3 regions of the Plantactinospora sonchi genome follow, and region 1 is predicted to be linked to each of the others. Evidence: riboswitches for the same ligand, from Rfam matches in the RefSeq annotation. Region 1 holds a riboswitch; each other region holds the start of a gene.
The links. Region 1 has a riboswitch for cyclic di-AMP ahead of V1633_RS29770 (coiled-coil domain-containing protein). Riboswitches for the same ligand answer to the same signal wherever they lie in the genome.
Positions count from the first base shown of each region.

Region 2: another riboswitch for cyclic di-AMP. It lies ahead of V1633_RS10925 (C39 family peptidase); the one in region 1 lies ahead of V1633_RS29770 (coiled-coil domain-containing protein).
Region 3: another riboswitch for cyclic di-AMP. It lies ahead of V1633_RS27665 (coiled-coil domain-containing protein); the one in region 1 lies ahead of V1633_RS29770 (coiled-coil domain-containing protein).

Region 1 is NZ_JAZGQK010000030.1:87,559-94,329, reverse strand. It holds gene V1633_RS29785 (glycosyltransferase family 2 protein) at 1-745, shown strand, start outside; gene V1633_RS29780 (polysaccharide deacetylase family protein) at 768-1,478, opposite strand; gene V1633_RS29775 (SDR family oxidoreductase) at 1,908-2,933, shown strand; cyclic di-AMP (ydaO/yuaA leader) riboswitch at 3,273-3,404, shown strand; gene V1633_RS29770 (coiled-coil domain-containing protein) at 3,408-4,412, shown strand; partial or broken gene V1633_RS29765 (cation diffusion facilitator family transporter) at 4,571-5,473, shown strand; gene V1633_RS29760 (O-acetyl-ADP-ribose deacetylase) at 5,590-6,087, shown strand; gene V1633_RS29755 (tetratricopeptide repeat protein) at 6,192-6,771, opposite strand, start outside.
Region 2 is NZ_JAZGQK010000007.1:394,394-401,164, forward strand. It holds gene mdlC (benzoylformate decarboxylase) at 1-1,566, opposite strand, end outside; cyclic di-AMP (ydaO/yuaA leader) riboswitch at 1,851-1,989, shown strand; gene V1633_RS10925 (C39 family peptidase) at 2,456-3,313, shown strand; gene V1633_RS10930 (GNAT family N-acetyltransferase) at 3,482-4,255, opposite strand; gene V1633_RS10935 (ABC transporter ATP-binding protein) at 4,320-5,117, opposite strand; gene V1633_RS10940 (ABC transporter permease) at 5,134-6,030, opposite strand; partial or broken gene V1633_RS10945 (TetR/AcrR family transcriptional regulator) at 6,192-6,771, shown strand, end outside.
Region 3 is NZ_JAZGQK010000026.1:121,569-128,339, reverse strand. It holds gene V1633_RS27670 (cellulose-binding domain-containing protein) at 124-1,344, shown strand; gene V1633_RS27665 (coiled-coil domain-containing protein) at 1,459-2,562, opposite strand; cyclic di-AMP (ydaO/yuaA leader) riboswitch at 2,567-2,695, opposite strand; gene V1633_RS27660 (cation diffusion facilitator family transporter) at 2,929-3,843, opposite strand; gene V1633_RS27655 (ABC transporter permease) at 4,005-6,530, opposite strand.

The DNA of each region.
Region 1 (6,771 bases):
GATCCGCCGACGGTTCCTCACCGAACTCGGGCTGACCTTCGGGCCCGGCTGGTACGAGGACGTGTCGTTCAGTTTCCCGCTGATGCTGGCCGCGCCCCGGATCAGCCTGCTGGACCGGTGCTGCTACGCGTACCGGCAGCGACCCGGCGGGGCGATCACCTCGACCGTCAGCGACCGGCACTTCGAGGTTTTCGCGCACTGGGACCGGGTGCTGGCGGCTCTGGAGCGTCCCGACCCGGGAACCGCGGAGCGCGACCCGAGCGCCGAGGTGCCGGCCGAGCTGCGTCAGCTGATCTTCCAGCGGATGATCTGGCACCTGCTGCAGGTCCTCGGCCACCCCCGGCGGGTACCGCCGCACCGGCGCCGGGAGTTCTTCGCCGAGATCGTCCTCCGGTACCGCCGACACCTGCCGGACCCCGGATACCGGCCACCTGGCGGCCTGCTCGGGCTCAAGCACCGGCTGATCGGCCGGGGGGCGTACGGCCTCTTCTCGGCGTTACGGGTCGCCCGCCGGGCACACCTCGGGGTGGTCGCCCGGGTCCGGCGCCCACTGTCGCCCGCCACGGTGCGCGGCGGGGTACCGACCGGTACGCCCGCGACGGTTGTCGAGGCGGTCGCCGCGTCGGCGGCCGCCGAGGCCACCTCCGCCCTGGCCGCGACCGAACCGGGACCCGTGCCAACCGGGACCGATCCGGAGCAGGCGGCAGGCGTCCGGAAGGGGCCCTTCCTCGACAGGAAGCGGTGACCGGGCCCTGCCGCGCGCCGCGTCAGCGGTGTTCGGCGAGGGGGCCGACCCGCCAGCCCTGGCGCAGGCACTCGTCGAGCAGGTGGGGCAGTGCGCCGAGGCTGGCCCGCCAGGCCCCGGGCGCGGAGGTGCAGTCGGAGTCGTGCAGCAGCACGGTACCGCCGCCGGACAGGCCGGTCCGCAGGGTGCGCAGGACCGAGGAGTGGGTCGCCGACCGGGTCCAGTCCCGGCCCCAGCAGGTCCAGAGCACCGGGGTCAGGTCCAGCCGGCGGGCGGCCATCAGCGCGGCGGTGCTGAACACCCCGTACGGGGGACGGAAGTAGCGGGGTGACCGGCCGGTCACCGCCCGGATCAGTTCACGGGTCCGGGTCAGGTCCCGGTACGTGGCGTGCGGACCGCGGAGCAGCAGGTTCTGGTGGGACCAGCCGTGCACCGCCACCTCGTGACCGGCGGCGGTGAGGTCGAGGCCGAGTTCCGGGGCCCGGGCCAGCATCGAACCGAGCAGGAAGAAGGTCGCCCGGGTGCGGTACGCGGCCAGCGTCTCGAGGAAGTACGGGGTGGACGCCGGGTCCGGCCCGTCGTCGAACGTCAACGCCACGTGGCCGGGTGCGCCCCGGCCGCTCAGCCGGGGAAAGAACCGCAGTCGTACGCCGGGCAGCACGGTCACCGCCGGGACAGCCTGCGCGGCCAGCGCGGCACCGAGGGTTGTCGCCGGTACCGCGCGTGCCCGCACTCGTTCCTCCACCTGCCACCGCATCGCCGACGCGGTTACCCGGTCCGTCCCCGTTCATCCTCACCCGGACGGGTGGCGTGTCGACTCGCCCCGACTGGGCGGATCACCGGGCGGGGTGCCCGGAGGCGGAACCGTCCGATGCCGACGTTTGGCGGTCCGCCGACCGGGTAGCCGGCGGCCCGGACAGCGGAACCTCGCCAGTTGACAGCGGAACTTCGCCAGTTGGGGTCGGGACGCGGTGGCCGGAATCCGATGGCCGGGACGCGGTGGTCGGGACCTGGTGGTCGGGACCTGGTGGTCGGGACCTGGTGGTCGGGACGCGGTGGCGCCGGGACAGCGGGCCCTCCAGCCGGTGCCCGGTGCCGGTGCGTTGATCGCGAGGCCCCGGCTGAGGCGCTGGGCGACCGGCGTGGACCGAAGGAGCGCCAGATGCGGGGCCGACCTGCGCCACGGGTGGCGGTGATCACCGGGGCGAGTGCCGGGGTGGGCCGGGCGACGGCCCGCCTACTGGCCCGCCGGGGGATGCGGATCGCGCTGCTGGCCCGGGGCGGGACCGGGCTGCGGGGTGCCGCCGAGGACGTACGGGCCGCCGGGGGCGTGCCGCTGCCGATGGAGACGGATGTGTCGGATCACCGTCAGGTCGACGCGGCGGCGGACCGGACCGGTGCCGAACTGGGCCCGATCGACCTGTGGGTGAATGCCGCGTTCAGTTCGGTGTTCGCGCCGTTCACCGAGATCGGGCCGGACGAGTTCCGGCGGGTGACGGAGGTGACCTATCTCGGTTACGTGTACGGCACCAGAGCGGCCCTGGACCGGATGCTGCCGCGTGGGTCCGGAACCATCGTGCAGGTGGGCTCGGCACTGGCGTACCGTTCGGTGCCCCTGCAGTCCGCGTACTGCGGCGCTAAGCACGCGATCGCCGGATTCACCGAGTCGCTCCGTTGTGAACTGCTGCACGACCGCAGCGGCGTACGGGTCACCATGGTGCACCTGCCGGCGTTGAACACGCCGCAGTTCGACTGGGTGCTGTCCCGGTTGCGCAACCGTCCCCAACCGGTGCCCCCGATCTACCAGCCTGAGGTGGCCGCCCGGGCCGTGGTGTACGCGGCCGACCGGCCGGGTCGGCGGGAGTACTGGGTCGGCGGTTCCACCGTCGGCACCATCCTCGGCAACCGGCTCTTTCCCGGCCTGCTCGACCGGTATCTGGCCCGGTCCGGCTACGGTGCCCAGCAGACCGACGAGCCGGCCGATCCGGATCGGCCGGTCAACCTGTGGCGGCCGGTCGACGACGGCGGCGGACTGGACCCGGGCGCGCACGGTGCGTTCGACGACCGGTCCCGGGCACACAGCGCACAACTCTGGCTGTCCCGACACCGGGAACTGCTGGCCACCGGGCTTGTCGCGGCCGGGGCGACGGTGCTGGCCCGGCGGCTCGTCGCCCGTCGCCAGCGGTGACCGAGCGTGATGGTCGTGGCGGCTCCGCCCCCCGTCGCCGGTGTGACCGAGCGTGTTGGCCATCGGACGTGCCCGGGCGATCGCGGTCGACCCTGGCGGACAGTCGGGACGAACTTCTCCCGTCGTCCCTACGCTGGTGCTGAGCGGTTGGTGAATATCTGACAGCGGATCGTGAATGGCGCGTGCGTGAGGGATATCTGTCGATGCTCGTCATGCGCCGTGATTACTGATAGTTGTTACGCGGCAACACTTTTCGGGGCAATCGGGTATTGCCATCACGGAAGTGAAACCGGGTATGCTGTCTGCCGTTCATCACCGCCGGGTACCAATTGGTGCCGGCGCTGATCGCCGCCTAATCGCCACCCGGCGAGCCGGGGACCCAGGTACCCGGGGTGAATCCGCGACAGCGGTAGGGACCTCTTCCATCCCGAACCCGTCAGCTAACCCGGTCGGCGGCCGACGGAAGGGATACATGTGAGGGCACCCCTACGCCGAAGGTTGGCGCTTGCCCTGGCACTGCTCACCGCAGCATCGCTGATCGTGGCTCCGTCCGTGGCGTCGGCGGCACCCAAGCCGGCCCCCGACGGGGAGGTCGAGACACCGCTGCTCGGTGACGTACTCGCCACGACGGGGAAGCGGTACGCCGAGGCCAACGCCGCGCTCAAGAAGTCCCAGAAGCGGCAGAAGGAACTCACCAAGCAGCTCGAGGAGGCGCAGGACAGGCTGGACGCGCTCGCGCCGGAGGCGAGCCAGATCGCGGCGGAGTCCTACCGGGCGGGCAAACTCAGTGCCGTGTCGATGATGCTGAACAGCTCGTCGTCGGAGTCCTTCCTGGACCGGGCCGCGGCCCTGAACGAGTTGAACCTGCTCAACAACCAGAAGCTGCGGCGGTTGAACGAGGCGCGCGAGCAGGTCAACGCCGCCAAGGACGCGGTCGACGCCGAGGTTGAGAAGCAGAAGGACGCCCGGAAGGTCATCGACAAGCAGAAGACCGAGGCGGAGAAGGCGCTCGCCCTGGTCGGCGGCATCACCCGGCCGAACAAGGGCCTGGTCGACGCCGAGTCGAAGGTCGCCCGGCCCGGGCCCGGGATGGACGACGGCTTCCCGCCGCTGTCCTGCAACCAGGACGACCCGACCACGGGTGGCTGCATCACGGCCCGTACGTTGCACATGTACAAGGAGGTCAAGCGGGCCGGCTTCAACCGGTTCGTCGGCTGTTACCGTCCCGGTGGGCCGTACGAGCACCCGAAGGGGCGGGCCTGCGACTGGTCGCTGCTCAACCGTGGCTTCAGCCCGGCGGCGAACAACGACCAGATGAAGTACGGCAACAACCTGGCCGCCTTCCTGGTCCGCAACGCCGATCGGCTCGGCATCCTGTACGTGATCTGGTACCGGGAGATCTGGTCTCCGGCCGTCGGCTGGCGGTCCTACAGCGGTGCGAGTGACCACACGGACCATGTGCACGTGTCGATGTTGTAACGACCGTCACACGATATTCGCGCGGTAGCGACCGCCCCGCCATCCGATCGTTGGATGGCGGGGCGGTCGGCGTTTTGACACCCACTTCCAACTTGCATATATAGCGATGTCCGCATACGTTGGCGGTGGCAGGGGCGGACGTACGCCGGAGGTGGGCAATGGGCGCCGGGCACGACCACGCGAACCCGCTGAGCTGGGCCGGGCAGCGGCATCGCCGGCCGCTCTGGCTGGCCTTCGGGCTGCTGGCCCTCTACATGGTGGTCCAGGCGGTCGCCGCCTGGCTGACCGGCTCGCTCGCCCTGCTCTCCGACGCCGGGCACATGTTCACCGACGTACTCGGCATCGGGATGGCGCTGGCGGCGATCACCGCCGCCAGCCGTGCGTCCAAGGACCCCCAGCGCACCTTCGGCCTCTACCGGCTGGAGGTGCTCGCCGCGCTGGCGAACGCGGTGCTCCTCTCCGGCGTCGCGCTCTACGTCCTGGTCGAGTCGGTCCGTCGGATCGGTGATCCGCCCGAGGTCGCGGCCGGCCCGATGCTGGTGGTCGCGCTCGGCGGCCTGGCCGTGAACGTGGTCGCCTTCCTGCTGCTCCGCAGCGGCGCCAAGGAGAGCCTCAACCTGCGGGGCGCCTACCTGGAGGTGCTCGGCGACCTGTTCGGCTCGGTGGGTGTCATCGTCGCCGCCCTGGTCATCGCGACGACCGGCTGGCGGTACGCCGACCCGCTGGTCGCCGTCGCGGTCGGCCTGCTCATCCTGCCCCGCACCTGGCGACTGGCGGTGGCCGCCGGCCGGGTGCTGGTCCAGGCGGCACCGCCGCACGTCGACGTCGCGCGGGTCAGGGAGACCCTGGCCGGGCTCGACGGGGTGACCGCCGTGCACGACCTGCACGTCTGGACGCTCACCTCCGGCATGGACGTCGCCTCCGCGCACCTCAACGTGACCGAGGCGGTGGACGTGGCGGACGTACTGGTGACAGCCCGGCGACGGCTGCACGACGAGTTCGGGATCGACCACACCACCCTGCAGATCGAACCGCCCACCCGCGAGCGGCTCTGCCACGGTGGTCCGTCCTGCGCGTGGAGCCCGGCCGGCGATGCGGCGGGAGGCGGCGCGACCGGGTCGACGGCGGTCGAGCCGACCGCCGCGCCCAGCGGCTCGACGGCTGGCATCATCAGCGGATGACCGTGATCGAAGTGGTATCGGGTGACATCACCCGGGAGCGGGTCGACGCGATCGTGACCGCCGCCAACGAGTCACTGCTGGGCGGCGGCGGGGTGGACGGCGCCATCCACCGGGCCGCCGGGCCGAGACTGGCCGAGGCCGGGGGAGCGATCGGACCCTGCCCGCCCGGCGAGGCGGTGGCGACGCCGGCCTTCGACCTTGATCCGCCGGTCCGGCACGTCATCCACACCGTCGGACCGGTCTGGGAGGGCGGGAACCACGGCGAGGCCGAGGTGCTCGCCTCGTGCTACCGCCGCTGTCTGGAGATCGCCGACCAGATCGGCGCCCGCAGCCTCGCCTTTCCCGCCATCGCCACCGGCGTCTACGGTTTCCCGCCCGATCAGGCGGCCCGGATCGCGGTCTCGACGCTGCGGTCCACCCCGTCCGAGGTGGAACGGATCCGGCTGGTCGCCTTCGACGAACAGACCCGGGACCTCCTGAACGCCGCCCTGTGAGCGGGCGCGGGGTGGCGACCTCGGTGCTTCGCCCGACCGTCGCCGGCTCAGGGCTGGAGGATGCGCTGGTGGCGGTCGGCCCGGTCCCGGGCAACCGCCGGATGTCAGCTCGCCGGGTGTAGCCCTGTCCAGGAGCGGTCGTCAGGACGCTCGGCGTGCCACCGGTCGAGCAGTTCGGCGGCCCGTTGCTCCGGAGCGGCGAGCAGCATCGACTTCCGGCCGGCCTCCACCGTCCGTTCCTGGGTCACCGAACCCTCGCTGCAGCAGCTGCAGAGCGGCTTCACCGTGTCGGACGGTTCGGCGCCGAGGTTGTCGCGGGCGAACGCCTCGAGCAGCGCCTCGATGTCGTCCGGTGCCGACGCGGTCACGGTGACCGAGAGGGTGGGCAGCTCGGAGGGGGTGAAGAGGAGGATCTCGTCGAACACCGGCACCGCCTGGCCCTGGAAGACCCGTTCGCCGTTGGGTACGCCGTCGTGCAGCACGACCTCGCCGAACCGGCGGCCGGGATCAAGTGGCACGTTGAGGACCCGGGCCCGGGTCGGGCAGAGCCGCTGGGCCCACACCACCTCCTGGCCGGTCGCGGTGTTGATCCGTACACAGGTGGGTCCGAAATCCTCCAGGATCTCGCCCTCGCCGGGCGGGATGGGCAGGCCGTACCCCTGCCAGCAGTCCCGGGCGGTCGCC
Region 2 (6,771 bases), on a different contig from region 1:
GGTGAGCACGGTGGGACCGTCCCCACCCAGCGCGGCACGGAACGCCGCCCGGAAGTCGTCGAGGGACTCCACCTGATGGGCGGTGCAGCCGTACCCGCGGGCGATGCTCGGGATGTCCAGGCCGGGCAGGTCCAGACCGGGCACCCCGGGCGTCTCCTCGAGCCGGGCGAACGCCTTCAGCACCCCGTACGCCTCGTTCACCGGTACCACGAAGACCACCGGCAGCCGCTGCTGGGCGGCGGTCCAGAGGGCCTGCGGCGAGTACTGGAACGAGCCGTCACCGATCACCGCCACCACCGGCCGGTGCTGGCCGGTGTCACGCTGGGCGAGCGCGATGCCCACCGCGGCGGGCATCGCGAAGCCGAGACCGCCGCTGGCCATCTTGAAGTAGGAGCCGGGTCGGGTGATCGGCAACTGCCGGTGCAGAGCGCTGAGGTTGGACGGGGTCTCCGGCACCAGTACGCCGTCGGCCGGCCACTCGGCGGCGAGGGTGGCGAACAGGGCTTCCGGGGCGAGTGGCCGGCCGGGTTCGACGGTCGGCGCGGCGGGCTTCGGCGGCGGCAGGGGCCGGTCCGCCGCCGGCAGTCGGGCGATCAGTCCGGCGCAGGCGAGCCCGACGTCGCCGACCAGGCTGTCCCCGACCGGTGCCCGGGCCGCCTCGTCCGGGTCGTCGGTGAGGTGCAGCAGCCGGGTGCCGGACGGGAGGTAGCCGTGCTCGCCGGGGACGTACGGGTAGTAGCGGAAGACCGGCGCGCCGACCACCAGGACAAGATCGTGTCCGACCAGCTTCTCGGCGAGCGGGCCGATCGCCGGGGGTAGCAGCCCCTGGAACTGGGGGTGGTCCTGTGGGAAGCCGACCCGGTCGGCGAACGGCGGTTGCCACACCGGCGCCCGGGTCCGCTCGGCCAGCGCGACCGCCTCGGCCCAGCCGCCGGCACGGTCGATCCCGGGGCCGACCACCAGCATCGGATTCCGGCAGTGTGCCAGTGACTCCGCGAATCGGTCGAGCATGGCGGGATCGGGCGCCGTCCGGGTGCTCACCTGGCGGGTCACCGGGACGCCGTCGGCCGGTTCGTCCCAGTCGTCGAGTGGCAGGGAGAGGTAGACCGGCCCGCAGGGCGGTTGTACGGCGGTGGCGTGGGCGCGCATGAACGCCTCCGGTATGTCCTGCGCGCGGAGTGGCTCGTGGCTCCATTTCACGTACGGTTCCGGCAACTGGGTCGGCCGCACATTCGTGAGCATCGGCTCGAACAAATTCATCGTGCGGGTCTGTTGTCCGGCGGTGACGATCATCGGTGTCCGGTTGTGCCAGGCGGTGACGAGGCTGCCCATTCCGTTTCCGGTACCCGGCGCGGTGTGCAGGTTGACGTGCACCGGCCGGCCGCTCACCTGCGCGTAGCCGTCCGCCATCGCCACCGCCGACGCCTCCTGCAGGGCCAGTACGTAGCTGAAGTCGGCGGGGAAGTTCTTCAGGAACGGCTCCTCGGTCGAACCGGGGTTGCCGAACAGCGTGGTGATGCCGAGGGACCGGAGCAGGTCGTACGTCGCTTCGTGCACCGTTGTCATCGACGTGTGCCTCCTGGGGTGCCTGTCCCACCGACCGACCTGGCGCACCGGTCGGCGGGCGTTGAGCCGCCCCGCTAACCGGGCTATTTCCGTCATACCGTACGCGTACATGATCATGCTGGTTTATCCAGTCGGCCGCCCGGCCTTCCGGCAACCGGCCCCGGCTCGGCGAAATCGCGGTCCTGGTCACTGTTTTGCCAGCTGAGAGGGGTTGGCAACGGAGGAGAGCGGCCAGTAATGTCGGCCCGTCTGGTCCGGCCGCTTGGTCGCCATCGGGTGACACCGGAGCAGACCCGCCGAGTCGTTCACACGAGCCGGGGACCCACAGTTATCTGGGGTGAATCCGCGAGCCATGGCCCGCGGTAGGGCGGCCTTCCCGCCCGAATCCGTCAGCTAACCCGGTAGGCGGCGCAGGAAGGAGTACGTGTACGTGCCGCACCACCTGGGCCGTGGCCCATCCCCCCAGTTTCCGTACCGCACCGCGTCCCGACCCCGGGTCCGCGTGTCCGCCCGGGCCCACCCGGTACGGGCCGTAGTGCCGACTCCGGGCCTCGGTGGTTCCTGACCCGAGAGCGCGTCGACGCGAGTGGCCCCCGTAGGCGGTAGGCCCGGCCAGACGACCGGGAACCGGAACTGAACGGGCCCGTCGGGCGCCGGTCGACCTCGGCTCATCCGCACCAGTGTCATTTCCTGGTGTTCTCGTGAGTGGCTGAGTCGTCGGCGATTTCACTCGTGTCTGTGGTGGACCATGTCCGGTCTGAGCAGAGATAAATAATTTCCGCGCCGTCCGCGCGGCATAGCGTCGCATTCTCGAACAGCGGACGGAAACGTCGTACCGACAATCATCGCCGAATGATTGACGATACGCATTTCCCCCCGGAGGGTAATTGTGAAGCACGCGATCAACCAGCGACTCCGAAGTGCCGTGACCGGTCGACGTAACCGGTTCGCGCTCGCCTCGGCGGCGATCCTCGCCGCCGCCGCGACCAGCGGCGTCGTACTGGCGACCGAGGGATCCGGGGCGCCGACCAGCGCCTCCACCGTCGCTGTCGCGGAACTCGGCCAGGCGGTCGCGGACGGCGGCCAGGCCGGCGGAGCGGCCCAGGCGATCACGCCCGCCACCACGGACCCGACGACGGCCCCGGGCACCGCCGACGCGGCGCCCCAGACGACGTCGGCGACCGGCGACGCGAGCCCGACCGCGGCCAAGAAGAAGGACGAGCCGCCGGCGGCGCCGGCGGCGAAGACGCTGGACTACAACTTCCAGGCTCAGACGACCTACTACTACTGTGGCCCGGCGGCGACCCGGATCGCGCTGACCGCCCGCGACATGGGGTTGAGCCAGGACGACGTGGCGAACCGGCTGGGCACCACGACCAGCGGCACGAACTCCGCCGAGGACACCACCCGGGTCCTGAACAGCGTCACCAGGACCGACTTCTACCGGACCACCGCGATCCCCGGCCAGTCCGCGTCCCCGGCCCAGATGGACAAGCTGCAGGCCGACGTCGTGCACGCGGTCAGCAACGGGTACGCGGTGGTGGCGAACATCGCCGGTTCGGCCGTCGACACCGCCGGTGTCGGGCACAGCTACCCGGGCGGTCACTACCTGACGGTGGTCGGTTACCGCGACAACGGTCGTACTGTCAAGATCGCTGACCCGGCCATCCCCGGCTCGGACAGCACCTACTGGATGACCACCATCGACCTGGCGAACTGGATCGCCACTCGGGGTTACTCCGCCTGACGCCCGGCCCACCGACACCCCACCCGCCGGCGTGGCATCCCTCCCCGCCGCCGGCGCCACCCCGCCCGACGGACCTCCGTCGGGCGGGGTGGTCGGGTTTGCGGGCAAGCCACCCCGACCCGGCGCCCCGGTCGCGCCGGCGGGTCGGCACGGCCGGTCGGTTGACGGCTACGCCGTCGTCGCGCCGAAGCTGAACTCGCCGTACTCGGCGACCGGGGTGAAGCCGAGCCGCCGGTAGAGGGCGATCGCGGCCTCGTTGTCCGCCCTGACGTTCAGGGTCACCCAACGCACCGTGCTGAGCAGCCGTCGGCAGAGCGCGGCCACCGCCGACGTGGCCAGCCCCTGCCCCCGGGCGGCCGGATGGGTGGTCACGTTCCCCAGCGCGCTCACCCGGTACACCGGGGACCAGACGTGCACCCCGGCCACCGCCAGCAGCTCACCGTCGCGCCGGATGCCGACGTACTGCCCGGTCTGGACCATCCGCTCGTCGAACCAGTTGCCCGGGTAGGCGGCCCGGTAGAGCGCCGCCATCTGCGGCAGGTCGGCGACGGTGAGCAGTTCACCGGCCGGGGCGACCCGGTCCAGCCGCTCCGGGTCGGTGAGCGCCATCTTCAGGTGCGCCCCGTGCGCCCGCGACACGAAGTGCTCACCCAGCACCGTCTCCCCGCCCGGCGACAGGTGGGCGTAGAAGGTCCGGGGCAGCAGCGGGACCAGCGCGGTCAGCAGCTCGGCCAGGTCCGCCGGAGAGCGGTCCAGTGCCAGCAACGTGGGCTGGCCGCCACCGTGGTACAGCAGCGCCACCTGCTCACCCCACCGGTACCAGCTGGTGTACGGCCAGTAGAAGTCGTCGAGATCGCCGAGCTCGTACGCGTGCAAATGGGGGTCGCGGCCCAGCAGGGCGGCGAGCTCGTCCCGGTCATGGCTGGTCCGGATGATCGTCACGGGCCAGATCATGGCACGGGCGCCGCCGGTGTCCGGCGACGCCCGTGTGCTGCCTGCTGCCGGTCTACGACCGGTTCATGAACTTCTCGTACTCCGCGACGACCTCGTCGGTCGGGCCGTCCGCCCGGATCACCCCGGACTCCAGCCAGATGGACCGCTCGCAGGTGTCCCGGATCGAGGCGATCGCGTGGCTCACCAGGAACACCGTGCCGGCCTCGGCGCGCAGCTCCCGGACCCGCTGCTCGCTGCGGCGCCGGAACCGGGCGTCACCGGTGGCGAGCGCCTCGTCGATCAGCAGGACGTCGTGCTTCTTCGCCGCCGCGATGGAGAAGCGCAGTCGGGCCGACATGCCGGAGGAGTACGTCCGCATCGGCAGCGAGCTGAAGTCGCCCCGGTCGTTGATCCCGGAGAACCGGATGATCTCGGGGGTGTACTGGCGTACCTGCGCCGGGGACATCCCCATCGCCAGACAGCCGAGCGCGACGTTGCGTTCCCCGGAGAGGTCGTTCATCAGCGCCGCGTTCACGCCGAGCAGCGACGGCTGTCCCTGGGCGTAGATCGCGCCCCGGGTGGCCGGCAGCAGCCCGGCGATCGCCCGCAGCAGGGTCGACTTGCCGGAGCCGTTGCTGCCGAGCAGGCCGATCGCCTCACCCCGGTACGCGGTGAAGCTGACCCCCTTGACCGCGTGCACCTCGCGGACCGTCGGCGCCTTGGCGCCGATCAGCAGTCGCCGCAGCGCGGCGACCGGGCTGTTGGTGCCGGCGGCGGCGCCCTTGTGCACCCGGTAGACGATGTGCACGTCGTCGACGATCACGGTGGGGATCCGGGACCCGTCGACCGCGGTGGTCGCCGAGGCACTCATGCCGGTGGTGATCAGGTCAGCCACGTCCGTACTCCTTCTCACCACGCCAGAAGTAGACGAACCCGAGGACGCCGGCCAGCACCGCCCAGCCCAGGCCGAGCAGCCAGGACTGGGTCGCCGAGGCGGTCACCGGGGACGACTCCATCAGCGCGTGCCGCATCAACTCGATGTAGACCAGCAGGGGGTTCAGGTGCACCAGTTCGGCGGCCCAGCCCGGCAGGTGCTTCTCGAAGTTGTCGACGCTGTAGAGCACGCCGGAGGCGTACATCCAGGTCCGCATCACGAACGGGACGACCTGCTTCAGGTCGCTCGCCTTCGAGCCGAGTCGGGCCAGGGCCATCGCCAGCCCGGCGTTGAAGATCGCCTGGAGCAGGATCGCCGGGATGATCAGCAGCCACTCGACGGTCAGCGGCTCGCCGTCGACCAGCACGATGCCGGCCAGCACCACGATCGAGGCGAGCAGGTGCTGGAACTGGGTCAGGGTGACCGCGATCGGCAGGCTGGCCCGGGGGAAGTGCAGGGCCCGGATCAGCCCCAGGTTGCCGCTGATCGCCTGGACCCCGCCGCTCACCACCGACTGGGTGAAGGTGAAGACGAAGAGCCCGGTGCAGAGGTAGGCGATGAAGTTGGTGATGCCGTCCTGGGTGTTCAGGATGACACCGAAGATCAGGTAGTAGACCGCGGCGTTGGTCAGCGGGGTCAGCACCTGCCACAGCCGGCCGAGCCGGGCGTTGCTGAACGAGGCCGCCAGCTTGGCGTTGGCGTACGCCGAGATGAAGTGCCGGTAGGACCAGAGCTGCCGGATGTAGGCGCCGAGGGAGGGTCTCGCGCCTGCGGCGGAGAGACCGTACCGGGCGGCGAGCTGGGCGCCGGTCAGTCCTGAATCGGGGTCGGCTACCGCCGTGGTGGCCATAGCAAGGCGCTCCGATCTGTTCGGGCTTCAAGATGCGCGCGACCCGACGACCGCGTGGCCGGGGGAAAGCCGTGGCACGTCGGTCGGTCATCGCTCCGTGGCAACGTAGTCCATCGTACGTCGGGACGCAACCGTACCGTCGCCGCGCTATATTGGCCCACGTGGCGACCGACAACCGGCGTGCTCCAGCGGGAGCGGCGGTGCTCCGAGGAGACATCACCGACGCCATCCGCCGCGCGGTCATGCGGGAACTCGCCGCGGTCGGCTACGGGCGGATGTCGATCGAAGCCGTCGCGCGTCGGGCAGGGGTCGGCAAGACCGCGATCTATCGACGGTGGAGCTCGAAGCTGGAGATGGTGCTGGAGATCGTCTCCCGGGTCGCGGGGCAGAGCCTACCGTTACCGGACACCGGCACCCTACGCGGAGACCTCGAAATCCTGCTGCGGATCGTGGCCCGCGCCCTCAGACACCCGCTGGCCTCGCAGATCATTCCGGACCTGCTCGCCGAGGCGGCCCGCAACCCGCAGATCGGGGCGACCCTGCAGGAGTCGCTCAGGGTGAACCAACGGGACGTCGGCGCCCTGTTGATCGGTCGGGCGGTCGACCGGGGCGAGTTGCCGCCCGGCACCGATCCGGAGACGGCGATCGACCTGATCGTCGGCCCGCTCTACTGGCGGCTCGCCGTCGCCCGTACCCCCCTCCCGGACGGGCACCTGCCGCGGATGGCCGCGAGCGTCGCGG
Region 3 (6,771 bases), on a different contig from region 1:
CGGGGAGCCGATCGCGGGAGGCGTCGGACGGCCGCACCCGACGAGGTGTGTCGACCGTCGTCGTAGCAGCAGCATCGCCGGCGCGCGGTCGTGCGCGGCCGGCAGCCTCTGAGAGGAATCCCCATGAGGATCTCCGCACCGTACCGTCGTGGGTCCGTCGCCGGGGCGGTGGTGACCGCGCTCGCCGTCGGCACCGTCGCCGTGGTCGGCGTGCTCCCCGGCGCCTCCGCCCAGGCCGCCGCCGGCTGCCTGGTCGACTACCGGGTCAACCAGTGGACCGGTGGGTTCACCGCCGCCGTGCGGGTCACCGCCGGGGACACCGCGGTGAACGGCTGGACCGTCACCTGGACCTACGGTGGCGACCAACGGATCACCAGCAGTTGGAACGCCCAGGTCACCCAGAGCGGGGTGACCGTGACTGCCCAGAACGTGGCCTGGAACGGCTCGCTGCCCGCCGGCGGCTCGACCGAGTTCGGCGTGCAGGGCACGTATTCGGCGAGCGCGGCGGCACCGACCGGGTTCACCCTGAACGGCGTACCGTGCAACGGCGCCGAGCCGACTGTGCCACCGACGCCCACGATTCCACCCAGGACGCCGCCGCCCACCACGCCGCCGCCGACCACGCCGCCGCCCACCACCGGACCGCCGCCGGCGGGCTGCGGCACCGCCGTGCTCTGTGACGGTTTCGAGAACCAGACGGGTACGACGCCCTCCGGTGACTGGAGTGTCAACTATCCCGACTGTCAGGGCAGCGGCACTGCCTCGATCGACAGCACGACGGCGCACCAGGGCAGTCGGTCGGTACGGATCAGCGGTACGGCGGGCTACTGCAACCACGTCTTCGTCCGGTCCAACCGGGACCTCAGCGGTGCCGGCGCGGTCCGGTACGGCCGGTTCTGGGTCCGGCACACCACCGCGCTGCCGACCCAGCACGTCACGTTCCTGGCCATGCGGGACGCCAACGACGGCAACCGTGACCTGCGGATGGGTGGCCAGAACGGGGCCCTGCAGTGGAACCGGGCCTCCGACGACGCCACGCTGCCGGAGCAGAGCCCGAACGGTGTCGCGCTCAGTCTGCCGTTGCCGGTGAACCGGTGGACCTGCGTCGAGTTCCTGGTCGACGGCACCCAGGGACGGTTGCAGACCTGGGTCGACGGTACGGCGGTGACCGGCCTGACCGCCGACGGCACTCCCACCCACGACGTCGACGGGCAGTGGCACAACCGGGCCAACTGGCGGCCGAACCTGACCGATCTGCGGCTCGGCTGGGAGAGCTACGGCGAGGGCGCCGACACGCTCTGGTTCGACGACGTCGCGCTCGGCTCGGCCCGGATCGGCTGCTGACCGCACGGCCGCCGTCGTCGGGTGTCCGGTGTGACGTTCGGACAGAAGCGACCCGCCGGCACTGCCCAGGGGTGGCGGGCGGTGCCGGCGGGTGGTTTCGCGGACGTGCGTCGGTCAGTTCATGGACAGGTGCACGTGGTTGGTGTGGTCACTCGAGGGGTCTCCGCCCCCGTTGTAGGCCCGCCAGCCACTGCTCGGCAGCCAGATCTGCTTGAACCAGATCACGTACAGCACACCGAGCCGGTCGGCGTTCTTCACGAAGTACGCCGCCAGGTTGTTGCCGTACGTCCGGTCGCCGCCGGTGGCCACGCCGCCGAAGCCGTTCTTCTGGGCGGCGAAGTCGCACGCCCGACCCTTCGGGTGCTCGCCGCTGCCGCCGCTGCGGAAGCAGGAGACGTACCGGGTGAAGCCGGCCGCTTTGGCCTGGTTGAGCGCGTGCAGGGTGCGGGGGGTGATGCACCCGTCGGCCGGCGTCGGGTCGTTCACGCTGCACGACTCGGCCGGCCAGGAGCCGTCGGAGTTGCGCGGTGCCGGCCTCGCCGAGGCGGAGTTGCCGCCGCTGACCCCGCCGCTGGCCCCGCCGCTGTTCGCCGCGGCCAGCGCCCGTTCGGCCTGCTTCTTGCGGGTCTCCATCACCTCGACCTGTTTGCGCTGCTCCCGGATCTCCCGGTCGAGCTCGGCCTTGGCCTCGGTCTCGGCGTCGAGGGTCGCCCGGAGGTCGCGCAGGGCGCGGTTCTCGTTGGCGGCCACCTTGTCCAGTGCGGCGGCCCGGTCCAGCAGGCTGGCCGGGGAGCCGCTGCTGAGCAGGGCGGAGACCTGACCGAGCCGGCCGGTCCGGTACGCCACCCCGGCCATCTCGGCGACCTGCTGGCTCCGGGCCGTGACCTCGGTGCGTAGCGTGCCGAGCTGTTCGGTCAGTTCCTTCTGTCGCTTGACGGAACGGTCCAGTTTGGTCTTGGCGTCGACGTACCCCTTGCTCGCCTTTTCGAGCTGCTCGCGGAGGTCGTCGGTGCCCCCTTCGTCGATGTCACCGGGTGCGTAACCGAGTGGGGCCGGGGCCGCGGTGGCGGGGGAGCCGCCGAGCGTCACGACGAGTGCGCCCAGGGCGACCAGCGCGGTCAGTACGACAACCAGTCGGGCGGCCGATCCGCGGCCGGATCCCGGTACCGCCCAGGTGGCTGGGCGGATGGTACTGCTGGCAGATGCCAGGAACGGCATGACAGTGTCCTTCCGTCAGTCGCCGACCGGGTTAGCTGACGGGTTCGGGACGGAAGATCCCTACCGCTGGCGCGGATACACCCCTGGTACCTGGTTCCCCGGCTCGCGCGTGGCGATTAGGCGGCGGTCTCCACGGTTCGGCGGGTGCCGTCCGGCGGAGGCCGGAGCTGAGCCTACCGGCAGTTGCCGTCGGGGGACACGCGTGGTTGCCGGTGTGGGCGCCCCGATTATGCGGTTTCCGGGTGAACTAATCGGACAAACTCGACCGATTGCCGGGGCAAATTTAAGGCCCAGCTAACTACTCCGGGTAGGCGTGGCGCGAGCCACCGGGCATCCGTCACGCCGAGGTCCGCTTCGGCTCCGCGGTCACCAGTCGGTGGGGCCGCAGGCGCCGGGCGTCGTACGGGGTTCCACCTGCAGCGTGGCGTGCGAGATGTGAAAGTCATCGTGCAGCGCCGAGTGGGCGGCGGCGAGCACGGTCGCGACCTCCGCCCCGGCGTCCAGGGTGAGGTGGGCGGAGGCGACCTCCATCCCGGAGGTGAGCGTCCACACGTGCAGATCGTGTACGTCGCAGACACCGGGTACGGCGGCCAGCCGGGTCCGTACCGTCGCCACGTCCAGGTGTTCGGGAGCGGCCTGGACCAGGATGCGGACCGCGGTACGGCCCAGTCGCCAGGTGCGGGGCAGGATGAAGAGTCCGACCGCCAGCGCCACGATCGGGTCGGCCCAACGCCAGCCGGTGAAGATGATCAGCAACGCGGCGACGATCACCCCCGCCGAGTTGAGCAGGTCGGCCAGCACCTCCAGGTACGCCCCGCGTAGGTTGATGCTCTCCCGCGCCCCGGCCCGGAGCAGCCCGAACGCGGCGAGGTTGGCCAGCAGGCCGAGTGCCGCCACCACCAGCATCGGCCCGGCCGCGACCTGGGGCGGGTCGCCGAACCGGCGTACCGCCTCGACCAGTACGTAGAGCGCGACGCCGAAGAGCAGGACCGCGTTGGCGAGCGCCGCCAGCACCTCCAGCCGGTAGAGCCCGAAGGTGCGCTGCGGGTCGGCCGCCGCCCGCCCGGCCGCGGTGATCGCGGCCAGCGCCATCCCGATCCCGAGTACGTCGGTGAACATGTGTCCGGCGTCGGAGAGCAGCGCGAGTGAGCCGGTGAGCAGCGCGGCCACCGCCTCGACCACCATCAGCGCGGCGAGCAGCGCGAAGGCGGCCCACAACCGGCCCCGGTGCCGTTGCGCCGCGCGCGTCACCGCACCGGCGTGGTCATGTCCTGCCCCCACGTCCACACCTTCCCCGCTGTGTCCAGCGTGATCCGACATATGCCGAGATCGCGATATGTCCGGCGGTCGGCCCCATCGATGCTCACGCGGCTGGCCGCCGACCGGTAGGTGGTTAGGAAGGGGGCCCTTTTCTCCAGAAAGCGATAAGAAGGGGCCCTTCCTTACACGAGGGGGGCTCGGGCGGCCTGCCGGGCGGGCGGCAGGCTGGCCAGCACCGCCGCCGCGCCGGCCAGTACCAGGCAGAGGGCGAGCTGACCCACCGGGACGACCGGCAGGCCGTGCCCGTACGCGCTGATCAGCCCGAGGGCCGCCGCCCAGCCGAGGGTGACCCCGAGGGCGAGCCCGGCCAGCGCGCCGATCGCGGCGATCAGCGACGCCTCGACCAGCAGCAGGGCGGTGAGGTGTCGGCGGCCCAGCCCGAGCGCCCGCAGCAGGGCGGACTCGTGTCGGCGCTCGAAGACCGACAGGGCGAGGGTGTTGCCGATGCCCAGCACCGCGATCAGGACCGACATGCCGAGCAGCGCGGCGAAGATCCCGAGCAGTTCGTCGAGGGTGGTGGAGAGCGCGTCGGCCTGCTCGGCGAGGGCCCGGACCCGAACCGTCGGGTGGTCGTGCAGCAGCCTGTCGAGGGCCTGCCGGCCGGCCGCCGTCGACACCCCGGGGGCGAGGTCGACCAGGATCCGGTCCGCGGCGGCCTTGCCGTAGCCGGCGACGTACGCCGCCCAGTCGACCAGGACGGCACCGTCGGTCGGCGCGTCGTCGTAGAGCGCGACCACGGTCAACGGGTCCGCCGGACCCAGACCCAGCGGGATCCGGTCGCCGACTGCGAGCCCCCGCTCGGCCGCCAGCCGTCGGCTCAGCGCCACCGCGTCCGGGCCGAGCCGGTCCAGGCTGCCGGCGGTCACCTCCGGCCGGATCGGCCCGACCAACTGCTCCGGCGGCACCGCCCAGACCCGGACCCGGGGGTCCAGCGGGGCCGGCGCCTGACGGACCTCGGCCACCGTGGCGAACGCCGGGTCGGCCCGGAGCCGCTGCGCCAGTCCGGCCGGCAACGGGCCGCGTACCGCCGTCGGCGTGCCGTCCAGGCGGACGGTGTCCAGCACGAACTCCACCGGGAAGTTCTCGGTCAGTTCACGTCCGGCCTGCTGTCGGGCGGTTGCCAGCAGCACGCCGAACATCGCCATCAGGGCCACGCCGATCATCAGCGCGCTGCTGGTCGCCGCGGTCCTGCGCGGGTTACGTCGGGCGTTCGCGACGGCCAGTCGTACCACCGGGCCGAAGACCCGGGCCGGCAGCCAGCCGACCAGCCGGACCGCCCCGGGGGCCAGCAACGGCGCCGCGACAACCGCGCCGAGGATGCCGATCATGCCGCCGCCGAGCACCAGCGGCAGGCCGGGGAAACCCTGCGGCAGCCCGGCCAGCACCAGCAGCACGCCGACCCCGCCGAGGCCGGCGGCGACCACGACCCGGCCCCGGCGGCGCCGCAGCGGAGCGCCGCCCGCCTCGGCGGCGTCCCGGTCCCGCAGTGCCGCCAGCGGTGGCACCCGGCCCGCCTCCACCGCCGGCACCAGCGCGGCCAGCACCGAGACCAGGACGCCGAAGCCGAGCGCGACCGCCACCGTCGGCCAGCGGACCACCGGCGCGTGCAGCGGGATGTCCGAGGCGACCAGTTCCCGCCCCCGGATCAGGCCGTAGCCGACCAGCAGGCTCGCCAGCAGCCCACCCAGCGAGGCCAGCAGACCGAGGACGGTCGCCTCCAGGAGTACGGCGCCGGTCACCTGCCGTCGGGAGGCGCCGACGCAGCGCAGCAGGCTCAACTCCCGGGTACGCTGCGCGCCCAGCATCGCGAACGTGTTGTAGATGACAAACGCCGACACGGTGACCGAGACCAGGCCGAAACCGAGGAGGACGGCGAGGAAGCCGTCGACGTACTTGGCCGCCTGCCGGGCCAGCCGGTCCCGGAAACCGCTCCCGGACACCACCTGGTGGCCGGGGCCGACCGCGGTGGCGACCCGGCCGCGCAGGGTCGCCGGATCGGTGCCGTCCGCCGCCCGGACCACCACCTGGGCGTAGTCGCCGGTGCCGGTGAACCTGACCAGGTCGGTGTCGGTCAACGCGGCGACCGCGGAACCGCCGAAGAGCCGGTTCACCCCCAGGTCCAGTATCCCGACCAGGCGCAGCCGGTGCGGGACACCGGCCTGGTCCAGCACCGTCACCGGCCCTCCGGTGGCGAATCCGGCGCCCGACACGGTGGCCCGGTCCAGGGCGATCTCGCCGGGTGTCCGGGGCAGCCTGCCGGCCGCCACGTCGTACGGGGCCAGCGCCAGGGCGGTCGGCACCGAGAGGGCGTAGCCGATGTGCTCCTGACTCGTCAGCAGCCGGCCGTCGCGGTCCAGTACGCCGAGCCAGGCGATCACCCGCCCGTCCGCCTCGGCCACCCCGTCGACGGCCCGGATCCGTTCCAGGACCGCCGGGGTGACGAGTCCGGCGTCCGGCTCGACCAGGACGTCCACGTTCCGGGCCGACCGGGCCAGGTCGGTGTAGAACGCCGAGCGTGCGGTGTCGCCGTACACCAGGGTGCCGGCCAGGAAACCGACCGCCACGACCACCGCGAACCCGGTCAGCGCGAGCCGTACGGCGTGCGCCCGTAGCCCGGCGAGGGCCAGTCGCAGCAGGGGACGCCTCACCGCCACCCCGCCGGCCCCGGGCGCCGGAGGAATCTCGACAGGTTCACCCGCGGTGGCGGCTCGGCGTGTGACGGTGTCCGTTCGACGCGCGGTGACCGACCGGTGTACGACGGTGTCGGATCGACGCCCGGCGGCGGCGAGCAGGCGGGGCGCATCCGGCCAGTGTGGCGGGGGTCGGGTGGGCGGGGGAGCGCCGTGTCGAGATGCGGACAGCCGGACACCTGGCATCATCGAACCCGGT